DNA from 3 places in the Colwellia asteriadis genome. Region 2 is predicted to be linked to each of the others. Evidence: predicted binding sites of a transcription regulator. Region 2 holds the regulator's gene; each other region holds the start of a gene.
What was found. Region 2 encodes MetJ, which represses methionine synthesis genes. Its sites were predicted from a motif close to TAGACGTCTAGACGTCTA; they were not measured.
Positions count from the first base shown of each region.

Region 1: serA (phosphoglycerate dehydrogenase) is a predicted target of MetJ. The motif match lies at 2,372-2,389, and genes of this name have one in related genera.
Region 3: metK (methionine adenosyltransferase) is a predicted target of MetJ. The motif match lies at 2,861-2,878, and genes of this name have one in related genera.

Region 1 is NZ_BAAAFA010000004.1:194,437-199,536, forward strand. Features, by position in the region: gene ABD005_RS07360 (CoA-acylating methylmalonate-semialdehyde dehydrogenase) at 1-947, shown strand, start outside; gene serA (phosphoglycerate dehydrogenase) at 1,055-2,308, opposite strand; gene rpiA (ribose-5-phosphate isomerase RpiA) at 2,549-3,205, opposite strand; gene ABD005_RS07375 (5-formyltetrahydrofolate cyclo-ligase) at 3,265-3,900, opposite strand; gene ABD005_RS07380 (peptide MFS transporter) at 4,342-5,100, opposite strand, start outside.
Region 2 is NZ_BAAAFA010000012.1:81,304-86,403, reverse strand. Features, by position in the region: gene metL (bifunctional aspartate kinase/homoserine dehydrogenase II) at 1-1,013, opposite strand, end outside; gene metB (cystathionine gamma-synthase) at 1,046-2,203, opposite strand; gene metJ (met regulon transcriptional regulator MetJ) at 2,457-2,786, shown strand; gene ABD005_RS16250 (hypothetical protein) at 2,953-3,438, opposite strand; gene ABD005_RS16245 (aldo/keto reductase) at 3,593-4,501, opposite strand; gene ABD005_RS16240 (sensor domain-containing diguanylate cyclase) at 4,704-5,100, shown strand, end outside.
Region 3 is NZ_BAAAFA010000016.1:15,804-20,903, reverse strand. Features, by position in the region: gene ABD005_RS17630 (sensor domain-containing diguanylate cyclase) at 1-849, shown strand, start outside; gene ABD005_RS17625 (hypothetical protein) at 940-1,683, opposite strand; gene murI (glutamate racemase) at 1,844-2,650, shown strand; gene metK (methionine adenosyltransferase) at 3,000-4,187, shown strand; gene rsmE (16S rRNA (uracil(1498)-N(3))-methyltransferase) at 4,368-5,100, shown strand, end outside.

The sequences.
Region 1 (5,100 bases), on a different contig from region 2:
GCTTAGTAGAGTTAGCGATTGAAGCTGGTATACCAGCAGGCGTTTTAAATGTAGTCCATGGTGGTGAAGCTGTTGTAAATCAACTTATCTCCAGTGAAGAAGTTAAAGCAGTTTCTTTCATTGGCTCAACCGCCATCGGCACTCAGGTTTACGATCTTGCGGGTAAACATGGTAAAAGAGCCCAAGCAATGATGGGCGCTAAAAATCATATGGTAATAATGCCTGATGCTAATAAAGATAGAGCTATTAACGATTTATTAGGCTCAGCCTTTGGTGCTGCAGGTCAGCGCTGTATGGCAAATCCTGTGACGATATTAGTAGGAGAAACCCGTAATTGGTTACCTGAAATTGTCGAACGAGCGAAACTGATGAAAGTAGGACCTGGTACTCAACTTGATGCTGATTTAGGGCCTGTAGTTTCACCACAAGCCAAAGCTCGTATTATCTCTTTATTAGATTCAGGCGTTGAGCAAGGCGCGAATATATTAGTTGATGGTAGAAATTGTCAAGTTAAAGGGTACCCTAATGGTAACTTTGTTGGACCAACTCTGTTTACTGGCGTAACTACTGACATGGATATTTATACCCAAGAAATATTTGGACCCGCTTTGTGTGTACTGGAAGCAGATACGTTAGATGAAGCGATAGCGATTATTAATGCTAACCCAAATGGTAATGGTACTTCATTATTTACCTCATCGGGCTGGGCAGCACGAAAATTTGAAAATGATATTGATGTTGGCCAAGTTGGTATTAATGTGCCAATTCCTGTCCCAGTAGCTTATTTTAGCTTTACCGGTTCACGTGGTTCAAAGCTAGGTGATTTAGGCCCTAATGGTAAACAAGTGGTCAGCTTTTGGACTTATACTAAATCGGTCACAGCAAGATGGTTTGAGCCAGATCACCAAGACGGATCAACTGTGCACACCACTATTAGTTTGAAATAGAGTACCCAGTTTATCTTGAGTATATTAGAAAAAAGAGCCGTTACTTTACAATAACGGCTCTTTTTTTAAGGCTTTATTTAGCTAAGGCTAAGTGCTAGCTGTTTTTATTAGTGCAGTATTCTGGCCCGAATTGTACCGTCAATACGTTTTAATTCTTTTAGTGCTAGCTTGCTATCTTGTGAGTCAATATCAATAACGACATAACCAATTTTATCATCAGTTTGTAGGTATTGTGCCGCAATATTAATATCATGCTCAGCGAAGGCTTTGTTAATTTGTCTTAAAACACCTGGCTGGTTGTGATGAATATGTAATAAACGACTAGTATTTCTTTGTCCTGGTACAGAATGCTCTGGTAGTGATACTTCTGGGAAGTTAACCGCAGATAAGCTTGAGCCATTATCAGAGTATTTAGCTAGTTTACTTGCTACTTCTAAACCAATATTTTCTTGGGCTTCTTTAGTGCTGCCACCAATATGTGGTGTTAAAATAACATTGTCAAAACCACGTAATTCAGAGATAAATTCTTCATCATTACTCTTTGGCTCTACTGGGAATACATCAATTGCAGCGCCTGCAATTTTTTTGCTACTTAATGCTTGCGCTAGAGCTGGAATGTCAACCACAGTACCGCGAGAAGCGTTAATGAAAATAGCACCGTCTTTCATTTGTGAAAATTCAGTTTCACCAATCATGTTTTGTGTTTGCTGCGTTTCAGGAACGTGTAAACTTACCACATCAGCTTCATTTAATAGCGCTGGTAGTGATGTTGCTTGGCTTGCATTACCTAAAGGTAGTTTAGTTTCAATATCGTAAAAACGAACACGCATACCTAAGGTTTCAGCCAAAATTCCTAACTGCATACCAATATGACCATAGCCGATAATACCTAGTACTTTACCGCGAGCTTCTACAGAGCCTAATGCTGATTTGAACCATTCGCCGCGATGTGCCTTGGCACTTTTCTCAGGAATGCCACGTAGTAGTAATAATGCTTCACCAAGCACTAATTCAGCAACAGAGCGAGTGTTAGAGAATGGCGCATTAAACACTGGAATACCTTGCACTTGTGCAGCGGTAATATCAACTTGGTTAGTACCAATACAGAAGCAACCAATAGCTACAAGTTTTTTAGCGTGACTTAAGACTTCTTCAGTTAATTGTGTGCGCGAACGTATACCAATAAAATGTACGTCAGCTATTTTTTCAATTAACTCTTCTTTTGAAAGAGAGGTTTTAAGTGACTCAATGTTTGAGTAACCTTTACTTTTTAGTTCTTCTAAAGCGCTGGGATGAAGGCCTTCAAGTAATAAAATCTTGATCTTGTCTTTTGCTAATGAATTCTTGTTAACGTTGTTCATAAAATGGCTTCACTCAATTCTAACTAAATTATTATTAATACCAATTAATAGAAGTAATTGATATAGATGGCTAGATACCTAAAATGGAAGTTTAACATACCATATAGTGCATAAACTCTAAAGCGTTTATTGCTCCTTGTAGTGAATAAATATTCTAACTATATGATTTATTAATCAATGAGGATAAGCTTTTAACGTAAGGGGAGCGAGTTTAATAAATTACTCCCCCGAAAAGGCTATTTATTTAATAACTTTTACACCATCGCTTGAGCCTAATACTAAAATATCTGCGCCACGTAGTGCAAATAAACCGTTAGTAACGACACCCACAATGGCATTTATGCGTGTTTCCATTGCTTTGGGATCGAGAATCTCTAAATTATGAACATCAATAATTACATTACCGTTGTCAGTAACGACGCCTTGTCTGTATGCTGGATCACCACCTAACTTTACTATTTCTCTGGCGACATAGCTACGTGCCATAGGAATGACTTCAATCGGTAACGGGAAATCACCCAAAAGTTTAACTTGCTTAGAGCTATCAGCGATACAAATAAACTTGTGTGCTACTGCCGCGACAATTTTTTCGCGTGTTAGTGCGGCACCACCACCTTTTATCATTGCCATATGCTCAGTAATTTCATCAGCGCCATCAACATAAACATCAAGCACATCAACGCTATTTAAATCAAATACTTCAATACCGTGAGCAATTAAACGCTTAGTAGACTCTTCTGAGCTTGAGACAGCACCAGTGATTTTATCTTTAATTGTCGCTAAAGCATCAATGAAATGATTAACTGTAGAGCCCGTACCTACACCAACAATAGTGTCATTTTCTATAAACTCTAGCGCTTTTAATGCTGCCGCTTTTTTCATTTCATCTTGGGTCATGCTAAATGCCTTTAATTGGAAGTGGTCTACAATTTTGAGGGCTGATTATAACACCCATTTTAGCTTTTTAGGTAGCGCTTACTAGGGGTTATGATTTCAGGTAAAGGGATATCCCATTGTTCAACTGGAATGCTGTCAACTCGTTGGCAGTTGTGGGCAATACCGATTGGGTAAAATAGTGAGTTATTATGTGGTGTTGTACAGTTTGTTGTGTGTGAGCTTTGCTGTGTAAACCACTTTGCTAAAGTTCTATCGTAGAAGCCACCGCCCATGCCTAATCGGTTACCATTGTTATCAAAAGCAACTAAAGGCGTGCATAAGACATCAAGCATTTCAATAGGGCATACCTGTTGAACGTTGAGTTTAGGCTCTAAAATACCGAACCTGTTATTTTGCAGAGAGGTTTTTTCATCAAAACGAAGGAACAATAAATTATGGCGGTTAAATGGGTGAATAACAGGCAAGTACACTTGTTTATTATGTTGCCAGCACCATTGAATAAAAGGCATTGGGTCTAGTTCACCATCATTCGCTAGGTATAGTGCGATGTGACGAGCGTTTTGTATATAAGGTAAATTGCATAGTTGCTGCTTTAGCTGAATACTTGCAAGGTTTTGCTCATCAGGGCTTAAGGCGTTGCGCTTAAGACGAATGAGTTTTCTTAATTCAGTACGTTCTTTGAGAGGGTGTGACATAGGCAATATCAATTCAGGTAATTAAGATGTGGTAAAGCCGCTAATCATCGCGTTAAATATTTCGCTAACTAATGAGGCTGTTGAGCATCTTTAGGCTCAGTGTATTAAACAATATCTTAACCTAAACTCAGCGAGAATAGTAAGTAACCTGAGCTCAGCTTAATAAATGTTGCTCTAGCCGCTATTTTTCCTAACTTCTTCGTTAAATTTACTTGCAATAGGCCAATTGTTGACGCGAAATTTGCCTTGCTTATCATATGAAAAGAAGAAAAACTATCAAGCTAGTGATTCAGAAAAGTAACTTTTGCTGATACTCCAAATTGTTAAATATCTCTTAAACCAAGTTCAGGTTAAGTCGTTAATTTTTTACGCGACAAAAAAAGCTGATAGGTTACGCTATCAGCTTTATATTGTATTTAGACTTGTATGTAGCTAGGAAGATTAGCTGCGTGTTTCAGAAACACCTTCGTGAGTCGCGGTTACTGAAAGCTCTTCTTCAAGTTTGCTGTCAATATCTGAATGCTGATCACCTTCGGCGCCGTGCATCCATTCAACTAACTTGTTCGCACTTAAGAAAATAATAAGCGCCGTGACTAAAGCTGCAACACCCACAGACATAAAGATGTTACCGGCATTAGCGACTTGCTCTTCACCTTCACCAACAAATTGACCAATAAAAGCTGCTAGCTTATTTGATAGTGCAGTAAAGAAGAACCATGCACCCATTAATAATGACGTGAACTTCACTGGTGCTAACTTAGACACTAACGATAAACCAATAGGTGATAAACATAGCTCACCTAACGTATGGAATAGGTAAGCAAATACTAAGAATAACATGCTAACTTTAATGGTTACATCGCCACCTTGAACCATAGTAGCACCAACCATAACAAAGAAGCCTAAGGCTAAAAATACCATAGCTAAAGCAAATTTCTTTGGCGAGGTAGGCTCTTTAGAGCCCATACCAACCCAAATAGAGGCTATTACAGGCGCAAGTAAAATAATAAACATCGCGTTAAGAGATTGGAACCAAGTTGCTGGTACTTCAAACCCCATAAAGTTACGATCAGTAAATTGTGACGCGTAGATATTAAATAAGCCACCGGCTTGTTCGAAGCCAGCCCAGAAGATAACAGAGAAAACACTCATGATAAGAATTACTTTAGTGCGATCTTTTTCTTCTTTAGTTAACGCGCG
Region 2 (5,100 bases):
AACTTACCAATTTCAGTTCCAACCACTTGCGGATCAAAACTACTCGCCACATGTAAGTGGGTATGATGCTCACTCAATGGGTTTACTAAAGGTAATAATGTTTTAGCATGCAATACGGGGTTACCTAAGCGACCAAGCTCTTTAGCAACACCATTAGGTAAACGATGTAATTTTCTGGCATTAGGAACTACACGTGGGTCGGCACTGTAAATACCGTTAACATCGGTCCATAAAGTTACGGTACGCGCAGCAACTAACGCCGCAATAATAGTTGCTGAATAATCACTGCCATTACGACCCAACGTGCAATTATGTCCACGGTTATCTTTAGCGATATAACCCGTAATAACCGCTAATTTACCAAACTGACGTTGCTGTCTTAACTGTGCAGCGCTAATCGCATAATCAACTAAACAGTTTTGCTCATTTTCAATAACAAGAAATTCACGAGCGTCAATACTATTACTTGGACAAATTTGTTCATTTAATAATGCAGAAAGTAAGCGAGCCGACCAAACTTCGCCCAGCGCTAAAATATCATTGTGATGCAAGGCTAAATCACCAGACAACCACGTGGTTAATATTTCAATATCTTTACGCAATAAATGGCTAATAGTATTGGCATTATTTTCGTTTAGTAGTTCACTAATTAACTGCTCTTGCTGTTGAGTTAATAAAGCAACCGATTGCACGAGCTCAGCACTTAACGTAGCAATTTGTGCTGCTTCACTTTCATTACTTAAGTCAGCATTGAGCTTTTCAGCTTGTAATGTTTCAGCCTGAGTATAAAGAGCAAACAAGGCATCAGTAGTTTTACCGTTTGCTGATACCACCACAATATCGTTCAACTGACAATGTTGACGAATAATCTCTAAAACACGTTTAATACACTCTGCAGTGGCTAATGAGCTACCACCAAATTTATGTACATGAATTGCCTGTTTTGCCAACTTATTTTCAGTGGTGTTACCTACCGCAAATTCATTTTCTAGTACGATACTTTCTTGTGTCATTCTCTTGCCCTATTTACTCTATCTATCGGCTTTTATTGTTGGCTTTGCGCTAAAGCGTGTGCTAAATCCGCTAAAATATCATCTATATCTTCAATACCTACCGAAATTCGTACTAATGATTGAGTAATACCTGCTTCTAATTGTGCTGCTATTTCCATACCCGCGTGAGTCATGGTTGATGGGTGGCTGATCAAACTTTCAACCCCGCCAAGTGATTGCGCTAAGGTAAACAACGCAATATTATCGAATAATTTTTTAACTGCCTCAACGCCACCTTTTACTTCAAAACTTAACATAGCGCCAAAATTAGATTGTTGTTTTTTCGCAATTTCATGGCCAGGATGATCGCTAAAGCCAGGATAATAAACGGCATCAATCGCAGCATGATCTTTTAAGAATGCGGCAACTTTGTCAGCATTTTCTTGATGTTGTTTCATACGAATAGGTAAAGTCTTCAAACCTCGCAATGCTAAAAAGCTATCAAATGCGCTGCCAGTAATACCAATACAGTTAGCCCACCAAGCTAATGTTTCACCAAGCGCTTGCTCTTTGGTTACTAAAACACCGCCAACCACATCACTATGACCATTAATATATTTAGTCGTCGAATGAAAAACAATATCAGCCCCTAACGTTAAAGGCTGCTGTAATGCTGGAGATAAAAAGGTATTGTCTACAGCAACTAATGCACCAACCGCATGGCACGCTTTGGTTACTTCTTCAATGTCAACTAAACGTAATAATGGGTTACTTGGACTTTCTAATAAAACTAACTTAGGCTTTTGCGCTAAGGCTTCGGCCAATGCCGCTGCATTATTTTGATCAACCACAATTAGCTTAAACTGCCCGCGCTTAGCTAGGTGAGTAAAAAGTCGAAAACTCCCACCATAGCAATCATGTGGGATCACAACAGTATCTTCTACTGACAACAGCTGACAAATTAAATGTACAGCTGCCATACCGGTACTGGTAACAATACCAACACTACCCTGCTCCAACTCAGCAATAGCTTCAGCAAAAGTTGCTCGCGTTGGGTTACCGGTACGCGAATAGTCAAACTGTCTTTTTTCATTAAAACCTTTAAGTGAATAAGTACTCGATAAATGGATAGGAGCAACAACCGCACCATGGTGTTTATCGGTATTAATACCTGCTCTTACTGCCGAAGTGGTAATATTTTTAATCGACATAATAATTTCCCCATTTAGCGTTTAATAACGCATTCAATTAGTAGCTCATACTTGTTGTAAAAGTACGCTGTAGTATTAACAAATAAAGTGAATTAACGTTTAGATGTTTGGACGTCTATAACTCTAAACATTTTAGCTAAAACGGTCAAGACATTTTAGACATCTAAACTTCTACTTGACTGCTTTTTCGCAACAGGTAAAATCTACGCTATCACAACCTAGTTGTACATCATAACAATACAGAGGAATAACCATGGCTCAGTGGAATGACGAGTATATAAATCCCTATGCCGAGCACGGTAAAAAGAGTGAGCAAGTTAAGAAAATTACCGTTTCTATTCCTTTGCGAGTATTAAAAGTATTAACTGACGAACGCACTAGACGCCAAGTCAATAATTTACGTCATGCAACAAATAGTGAATTATTGTGTGAAGCTTTTTTACATGCTTTTACCGGACAGCCTTTACCTGATGATGAAGACTTAGCAAAAGATAATAATGAAAAACTACCAGCCAGTGTCCGTCGCTTACTTGAAGCAAAAGGAGTTACTGACTTTAGCGCTTATGAAGTAGATGATGATTAGCCTCTTCTAAAGGCTGTTTTTCATATAAAACCAATACGCTAAAAAAGCTAAAAGGCACTACGAAGGTGCCTTTTTATGTTGTAAAAGATGAGAATACTAAAAATTGTAAAAGTTACTTAGAAAAATCAACAGCTCCTAATACATAACTGTATTTAACCTAGGAAAACTAGCTCAACCAATTGTTTTTACGTGCAACAATGGCAACTTTTAAAAAGAGTAACGCAAAAATAGTTACCATAATTGGCATAATCAAACCACTAGGACCAAATACATCAAAAGCGTTAGCAATAAAAAACGCGTGATACATTTGCACCACAATACCTATCAACGATCCTACAAATAAATTTACTGCCCACGACATTTTAAACAGCAGCATAAAGCTTGCGGTAGTTCCCGCAAAAACAGCAACAGCAAAAGCGCCATTCGCCCAAAGAGGCATATTTAAATACATTGCTTGCTCTGCTGGGGGTAATTGCTCGAGCAATTCAGGAGTAATCGTTATCTGACTAATAAACGCAAGCACACCAATAAGATTCCATAACAAAGCGATAATTGCTACTACCATAAACCATTTAGGTACCGGCACTGATAGCTCACCATCTAGAGTCTCTACTTGAGTTTTAGCATTTAATGTTTCTTTCTGACTTTCCATGTTCACCTGTCTTTAACGTCTAATAATATTGAGTTGCTTAAACAACTTTTGCTTTAATAAGCATAGTAGCCCTAACTTAAAAGTAAAATAGCACCAAGCTATACTTAGACCTAGACTCAGACCTAGACTCAATCTTTGCCTTTGGTTAATTGCATTAAGCCACGCCATGACCTTTAGCGGCAACCCAAACTCGATACCATTGTTCAGCATTCATTGTTAAGGTTATTGCTCCCGTTGCTTCTTTAATTCTCTCTAAATTTCGGCTTCCAAGTAATGCTACAGGCTTTGAAGGGTGCTTTAATATCCAAGCATAAATAACTTGCTCTATCGAGCTTGCACCGATTTCTTCTACTAACTCATGCAAAGTTTTATGCAAGCGTATTGCTTTTTCACTGTTTTTATCGAAAACGCTACCGCCAGCAAGACAAGACCACGCCATTGGACGAATCCTTAATCTTTGTAACTGATCTGCAGTACCATCTTCAAATACATTGAAATTAAGTGGGTTTATTTCAACTTGATTGGTAATTAGCGGTTTAGAAAGCCGTGATTGTAATAATTCAAATTGACTTGCACTGAAGTTTGAAACACCAAAGTGCTTCACTTTGCCACTTTGATGTAAGAGTTCAAATGCCTCTGCCACCTCATCTGCATTCATTAGTAAATCAGGGCGATGTACTAATAACGCATCTAACTGTTCAACGCCTAAACGTTTTAGTGAGTTTTCTGTTGAGGTAATAATAGCTTCTTTGCTACTGTCATAATGAGAGACTCTATTACTATCTGGACTTGGCGCTACGCCATTAATACCAAATTTTGAAACAATTTCAATTTGCTCTCTCATACTTTTATCAAGCTTGAGCGCTTCACCAAATAGCTGCTCACTATTACCATAAATGGCGGCATTATCTACGGTTGTGATACCTAATTCGACATGAGACTTTAAAAAACTTAACCGCTGCTGCGCGGTGAAATTCCAAGCACCTAAGCGCCAATACCCTTGTACAAAAGTAGAAAAAACTGGACCGTGTGGTGCCATAGTGATTTTAGGAATAGTGATCATGAACAACTCTTTAATTAACTAAATATCTATGAGGGTGATTAATCTAGTTTATCAGAAAAGCTAAACTATTTTGTCTAAATAGTGCTCTATCTTATACTAATCTATAATTTATCCCTTTACTGTCATCCATTAACATCTGTGCTACTATTTTAACAAATGTAATCTCTTTGTGAGTTTATGATCATTTATTTAGGTTAATCTTTTGTCAGGAAAAAGCCCCCACCACATTGACGACAGTATTCTTGGACAAATATTAAATAGTGTCGACGCTTATATCTATACCAAAGATATAGCAGGAAAGTACACTTATGCTAACCAAGCTGTTTTAGAGCTTTTCGATAAATCACTTGCTGAGATTATAGGTTGCGATGACAGCCACTTTTTTGATCTTGCACTTTCAGCTGAACTCACCGAAAACGATCAACAAGTTATAAAAAAAGCAATTCGCGTAGAAGGTGAAGAATATAATTTTATTAAAAATATACAAGCTGTACGCATTTTTAAAACAGTCAAAAAGCCTTTATTTGATGCTCAAGGCAATGTTAGTGGTATGTGCGGTGTATCTACCGATATAACCTCAGAAAAAAAGCTACAAGAAC
Region 3 (5,100 bases), on a different contig from region 2:
AGCAATAGTTTACATTTCACCCGCTGTGATAGTGATGGTGTATCAGCATATACGCTCCCTTTAACATTAGAGGGCAATAGTGATAATTCGCACAGTGTAATTAATAGTGTATTAACCGGTAAAGAGTCGTTTAACTTACTCGCTAATAAAGTTGAAGTAGAAGCAATATTACCGCTAGTACTTAAAGATAATATTATTGGCTGTATCGGTGTTGAAAAACGCCTTGATAATAACTCAAATGACCAGTTCTTTAGTGAGTACGACTTGAGTATTTTACGAAGTATTGCCTCTTATGTCTCGGTTGCAGTGATGAATGCAATGACCTTATCTAATGTTAAGTCGGTGGCATATACTGACTTTTTAACCCAGCTACCTAATAGACGAGCATTAACTGAAAGCTATTACTCGCTCACTCCATTAAATGACCGTTCAGGGCAGTCGTTGTGTATTGCCATAGCCGATATTGATCATTTCAAAGCCTTTAATGAACTTCATGGTCATGATGGTGGTGATTACGTATTGCGCGAATTTTCAGCCTTGTTAAAAAGCAGTATTAGACAACAAGACGTCGTCGCACGCTGGGGCGGCGAAGAATTTGTGTTTATTTTACCTAACACCGACATTCATGGTGCGGTAACTTTACTTAATAGTATTAGAGAGAAGCTTGTCGCTAAACAGTTTACCTTTGAAGATAAATCACTATCAATTACTGCCACTTTTGGGGTTTCACAATATCACGCAGAGCTCACATTAGAAGAGATACTAAACCAAGCAGATCAGGCGCTATATCAAGGTAAGCTAAGTGGTCGTAATACCGTTAAGTATTTTGAAGATATCTCAATGCTTTAATAAGAAATGCTTCAGTTAGAGCGCTAACTATCAAAAGTAAAACCTCAGTTACTAAGCGGTATTTTTAAGCTATATTACTAAGCGATATTGCTAAGCTATATCGCCAAGTACTTCGTTAATCGACTTGTGATAATAAGTTGCAATGACTAATACACGCTGTAATTCACGATTAGCTACCTGTGCTTGAGCACGACAAATAGCAGCGACGCCTTTAATGACTTTCACATAATTATCGTGGTTTGTACTTTGTTGCTTTTGCTCTATTTCAATTAAAGCAAATAACGCACTTAACTCATGATTAGACAGTGCTTTTAGATTTTTATTAACGCATAAGTAAAGCTCAACTGGGGTTAAATTCTCATTGTCTCTTTGACATAAACCATTACATAACGCTTCATTACTTTCAAATAACATCATAGAGCGCAAGTAATTACACGGCGGCTCTATTGCATGAATTTGTGTTGATGAGCCAGCGAGTAAATAGTGCAAAACATTGCGTTGCTGCGCATTGGTTTTATTAAAGTTGCCAGCTAATTGTAAGGCTGGCGTAAAAAAACTTAATAAATCGCTACTCGTTAATAGCGCAATCAATGCAAGTGGTAAGCCCTTCCCTTTGATTAGTTTTGTGACTATTGCTTGGTAAAAGCCAAATTTAACCGCACTTTTTTGACCTTGCTGATAAAGAAAAGCAAGCTGGGCCATGTTTTCTGGCTCGCTAGAAGCTAAATAATGCTCAAGCAATGGGTCAACATGGTCACTTGTTGATAAAGCGGTATTTGTTAATTCTGCGCCACTTGTTAATAAACGAATAAAGGTTTGCATATTTTGCTTCATTATTTTCCCTTATAATGCAAAGAACCAAGTTAGCTTAAGCTAAGCTATCAGTAATATTTTGTTTACTTCTATTTTTGTTTACTTCTATTTTTGTTTACTTCTATACCAATAAAGCCATACAATTTAGCCTATCCCATAAGCCTAAGAAAGATCTAAAGTTATTAATATCCCCAGCCAACATAATAATTCGCAAGCCATAGGCGTATTTGACTCAGGTGTCGGTGGACTTTCTATTGCAAAATGTATTGCTAAACAGCTGCCCCATGAAAACCTTATCTATGTCGCTGATAGTTTACATGCGCCTTATGGTGAAAAATCAATCCAGTTTATTAACGAGCGTGTACTTTATATTGCAGAACAATTAATCCAAAAAGAGATTAAAGCATTAGTTGTAGCTTGTAATACCGCAACCGTTAATGCCATTGAGCAATTAAGAGCTAGGGTATCAATTCCGGTTATTGGCGTTGAGCCAGCAATAAAACCAGCAACGAAATTTAGTTTAACAAAAAAAGTAGCGGTATTAGCAACGCAAGCCACCAGTACTAATCTACGCTTTCAAAACTTAATCGCCCAACATCACAATGGCGCAGAGGTATTAATTCAACCTTGCCCAGGCTTAGTCGAGTTTATCGAGCAAGGTCAACAAAATAGTGCCGCCTGTCAGCAACTATTAAAGCGCTATATTGAACCACTACTACATAAAGGTGTTGATACACTTGTATTAGGTTGTACCCATTATCCGTTTCTCTTAACGCAAATAAATGACATTACCGATAATAAAATAATGATTATTGAAACGTCTGCACCTGTAACCTTGCAATTAAGTCGTCAACTAATACAAGCTAATTTAGCTGCAAATAATCAACAGCAAGCGCAATATAGTTTTTACAGCTCGGCAGCAACTTTGCAGCAACAAAAGCTAATGTCATCTTTGTGGGAGCAACCGATCACTTTACAGTCATTATAATTGTTAAATAGCGATAAAAATTGTTTAAGCTGCACTCATAGAAAGTTTTTGTATTATTGGCTTAAATCCCCCCCTAAAGAGCCCTCCTGTATAATTCATCTAAATTGTTCACCAAAGTGATTTACCTAGACTATTTATCAAAACTATTTATAAAAACTATCTCTCAATACTATCTACCTAGATAATCACCGGCTAAATAAACATTTACATAAGACGTTTAGACGTCTAGGCGTAAAAAAGTAGAAATAATGTTATCTAACGTGTATCATTCGCGTTATTGAACTATTTTTAGAGTTTGTAAGTATCTTTATAAACTTTTTATAACCTTGTTAAATACTGCTGAGGATTTATGTCTAGACATTTTTTTACTTCTGAGTCTGTTTCTGAAGGACATCCTGATAAAATTGCCGATCAAATTTCTGATGCGGTACTCGATGCGATTATCGCCAAAGATAAAAACGCCCGTGTTGCCTGTGAAACTATGGTAAAAACCGGTGTTGCCATTATTTCAGGTGAAGTATCAACTGATGCATGGGTTGATTTAGAAGCTTTAACACGTAATGTGATCAGCGAAATTGGTTATACCTCGTCTGATGTTGGCTTTGACGGCGAAACTTGTGGCATTATGAACTTAATTGGCCAACAGTCTCCTGAAATCGCTCAAGGTGTTGATCGCCAAAGCCCAGAAGAGCAAGGCGCTGGTGACCAAGGATTAATGTTTGGTTACGCAACTAACGAAACACCAACCTTAATGCCTGCACCACTTTATTATTCGCACCGTTTAGTAGAGCGTCAAGCTGAAGCACGTAAATCAGGAATTTTACCTTGGTTACGTCCTGATGCTAAATCACAAGTAACCTTCATTTATGAAGATAACAAACCGGTAGCAATTGATACCGTTGTACTTTCTACTCAACATAACCCAGACATTAAGCAAGAAGACTTAGTCGATGCGGTAATGGAAAACATTATTAAGCACACCCTTCCTGCTGAGTTATTAACACCTGAAACTAAATATCACATCAACCCAACGGGTCGTTTTGTTATTGGTGGTCCAGTAGGCGATTGTGGTTTGACCGGTCGTAAAATTATTGTTGATACCTACGGTGGTATGGCTCGCCACGGTGGTGGTGCTTTCTCAGGTAAAGATCCATCAAAGGTAGACCGTAGCGCTGCTTATGCAGGTCGTTATGTTGCTAAAAACATTGTTGCTGCAGGTCTTGCTGAACGTTGTGAAATTCAAGTTTCTTATGCTATTGGTGTTGCTGAGCCAACGTCAATTTCAATTGATACTTTCGGTACAGGTCAAGTATCAGAAGAGCGTTTAGTTGAATTAGTACGTGAACATTTTGACTTACGCCCTTACGGCATTACTAAAATGTTAGACTTGTTACACCCTATGTATCAACAAACTGCAGCATACGGTCACTTTGGTCGTGAACCATTTGAAATGACAGTAGGCGATGACACTTTTACAGCATTTAGCTGGGAAAAAACTGACAAAGCTGACGATTTACGTAAAGCAGCGGGTTTATAAGTCACAACTAGCCCTATGCTAATTTAGTGCCGTTACTAGCACAAATATAGGCCACAAAATAATATTACCGAACGCTACATTGCTTTATTGAATGTAGCGTTTTTTTATTGCCTAACGAGTTGTTTTTTCTCACCTCTGCCCCTATGTTATGGGTAACTATTCCTTATTTTGCCCATTGCCATGTCTAATCCACGTATTTACCAAGCTGATCCGTTTATTATCAATGAAACGGTGAAATTATCTGATGATGCCTTCGGTCATTTAATTCGAGTATTGCGTTTAACTACTGGTGATTTAGTAACCTTATTTAATGGTCGTGAAGCCGCGCAATACCAAGCAGAAATTACTCAGGTCAGTAAAAAAGAAGCCAGTGTGGTTATTCATGAGAAAATTATTGTTGAAAACGAATCACCGCTGAACATTCATTTAGGGCAAGGGATTTCACGCGGTGATCGCATGGACTTTACCTTGCAAAAGTCGGTAGAACTTGGCGTAAATACCATCACGCCTTTGTTTACTGAACGCTGTGGCGTAAAACTTAACGGTGAGCGGTTAGAGAAAAAGCGTCAACAATGGCAAAAAATTGTCATTAGCGCCTGTGAACAAAGTGGTCGCTGTTTTGTACCACAAGTTACTCAACCAATATTACTCAATGAGTGGCTAGGGCAAGAAACATCGGCATTGAAAATTAATTTACACCCAAAAGCTGAGCACTCCATTATGGGATTACCACTTGAGAGTAGTGACAATCGCGTGAGATTACTTATTGGCCCTGAAGGCGGTTTAAGTGATGAAGAAATAAAACAAGCTAATCAAGCAAACTTTCATGATGTATTATTAGGCCCTAGAGTGTTACGCACTGAAACCGCAGCACTCACCGCGATTACCGCATTACAATGTCGCTATGGCGATT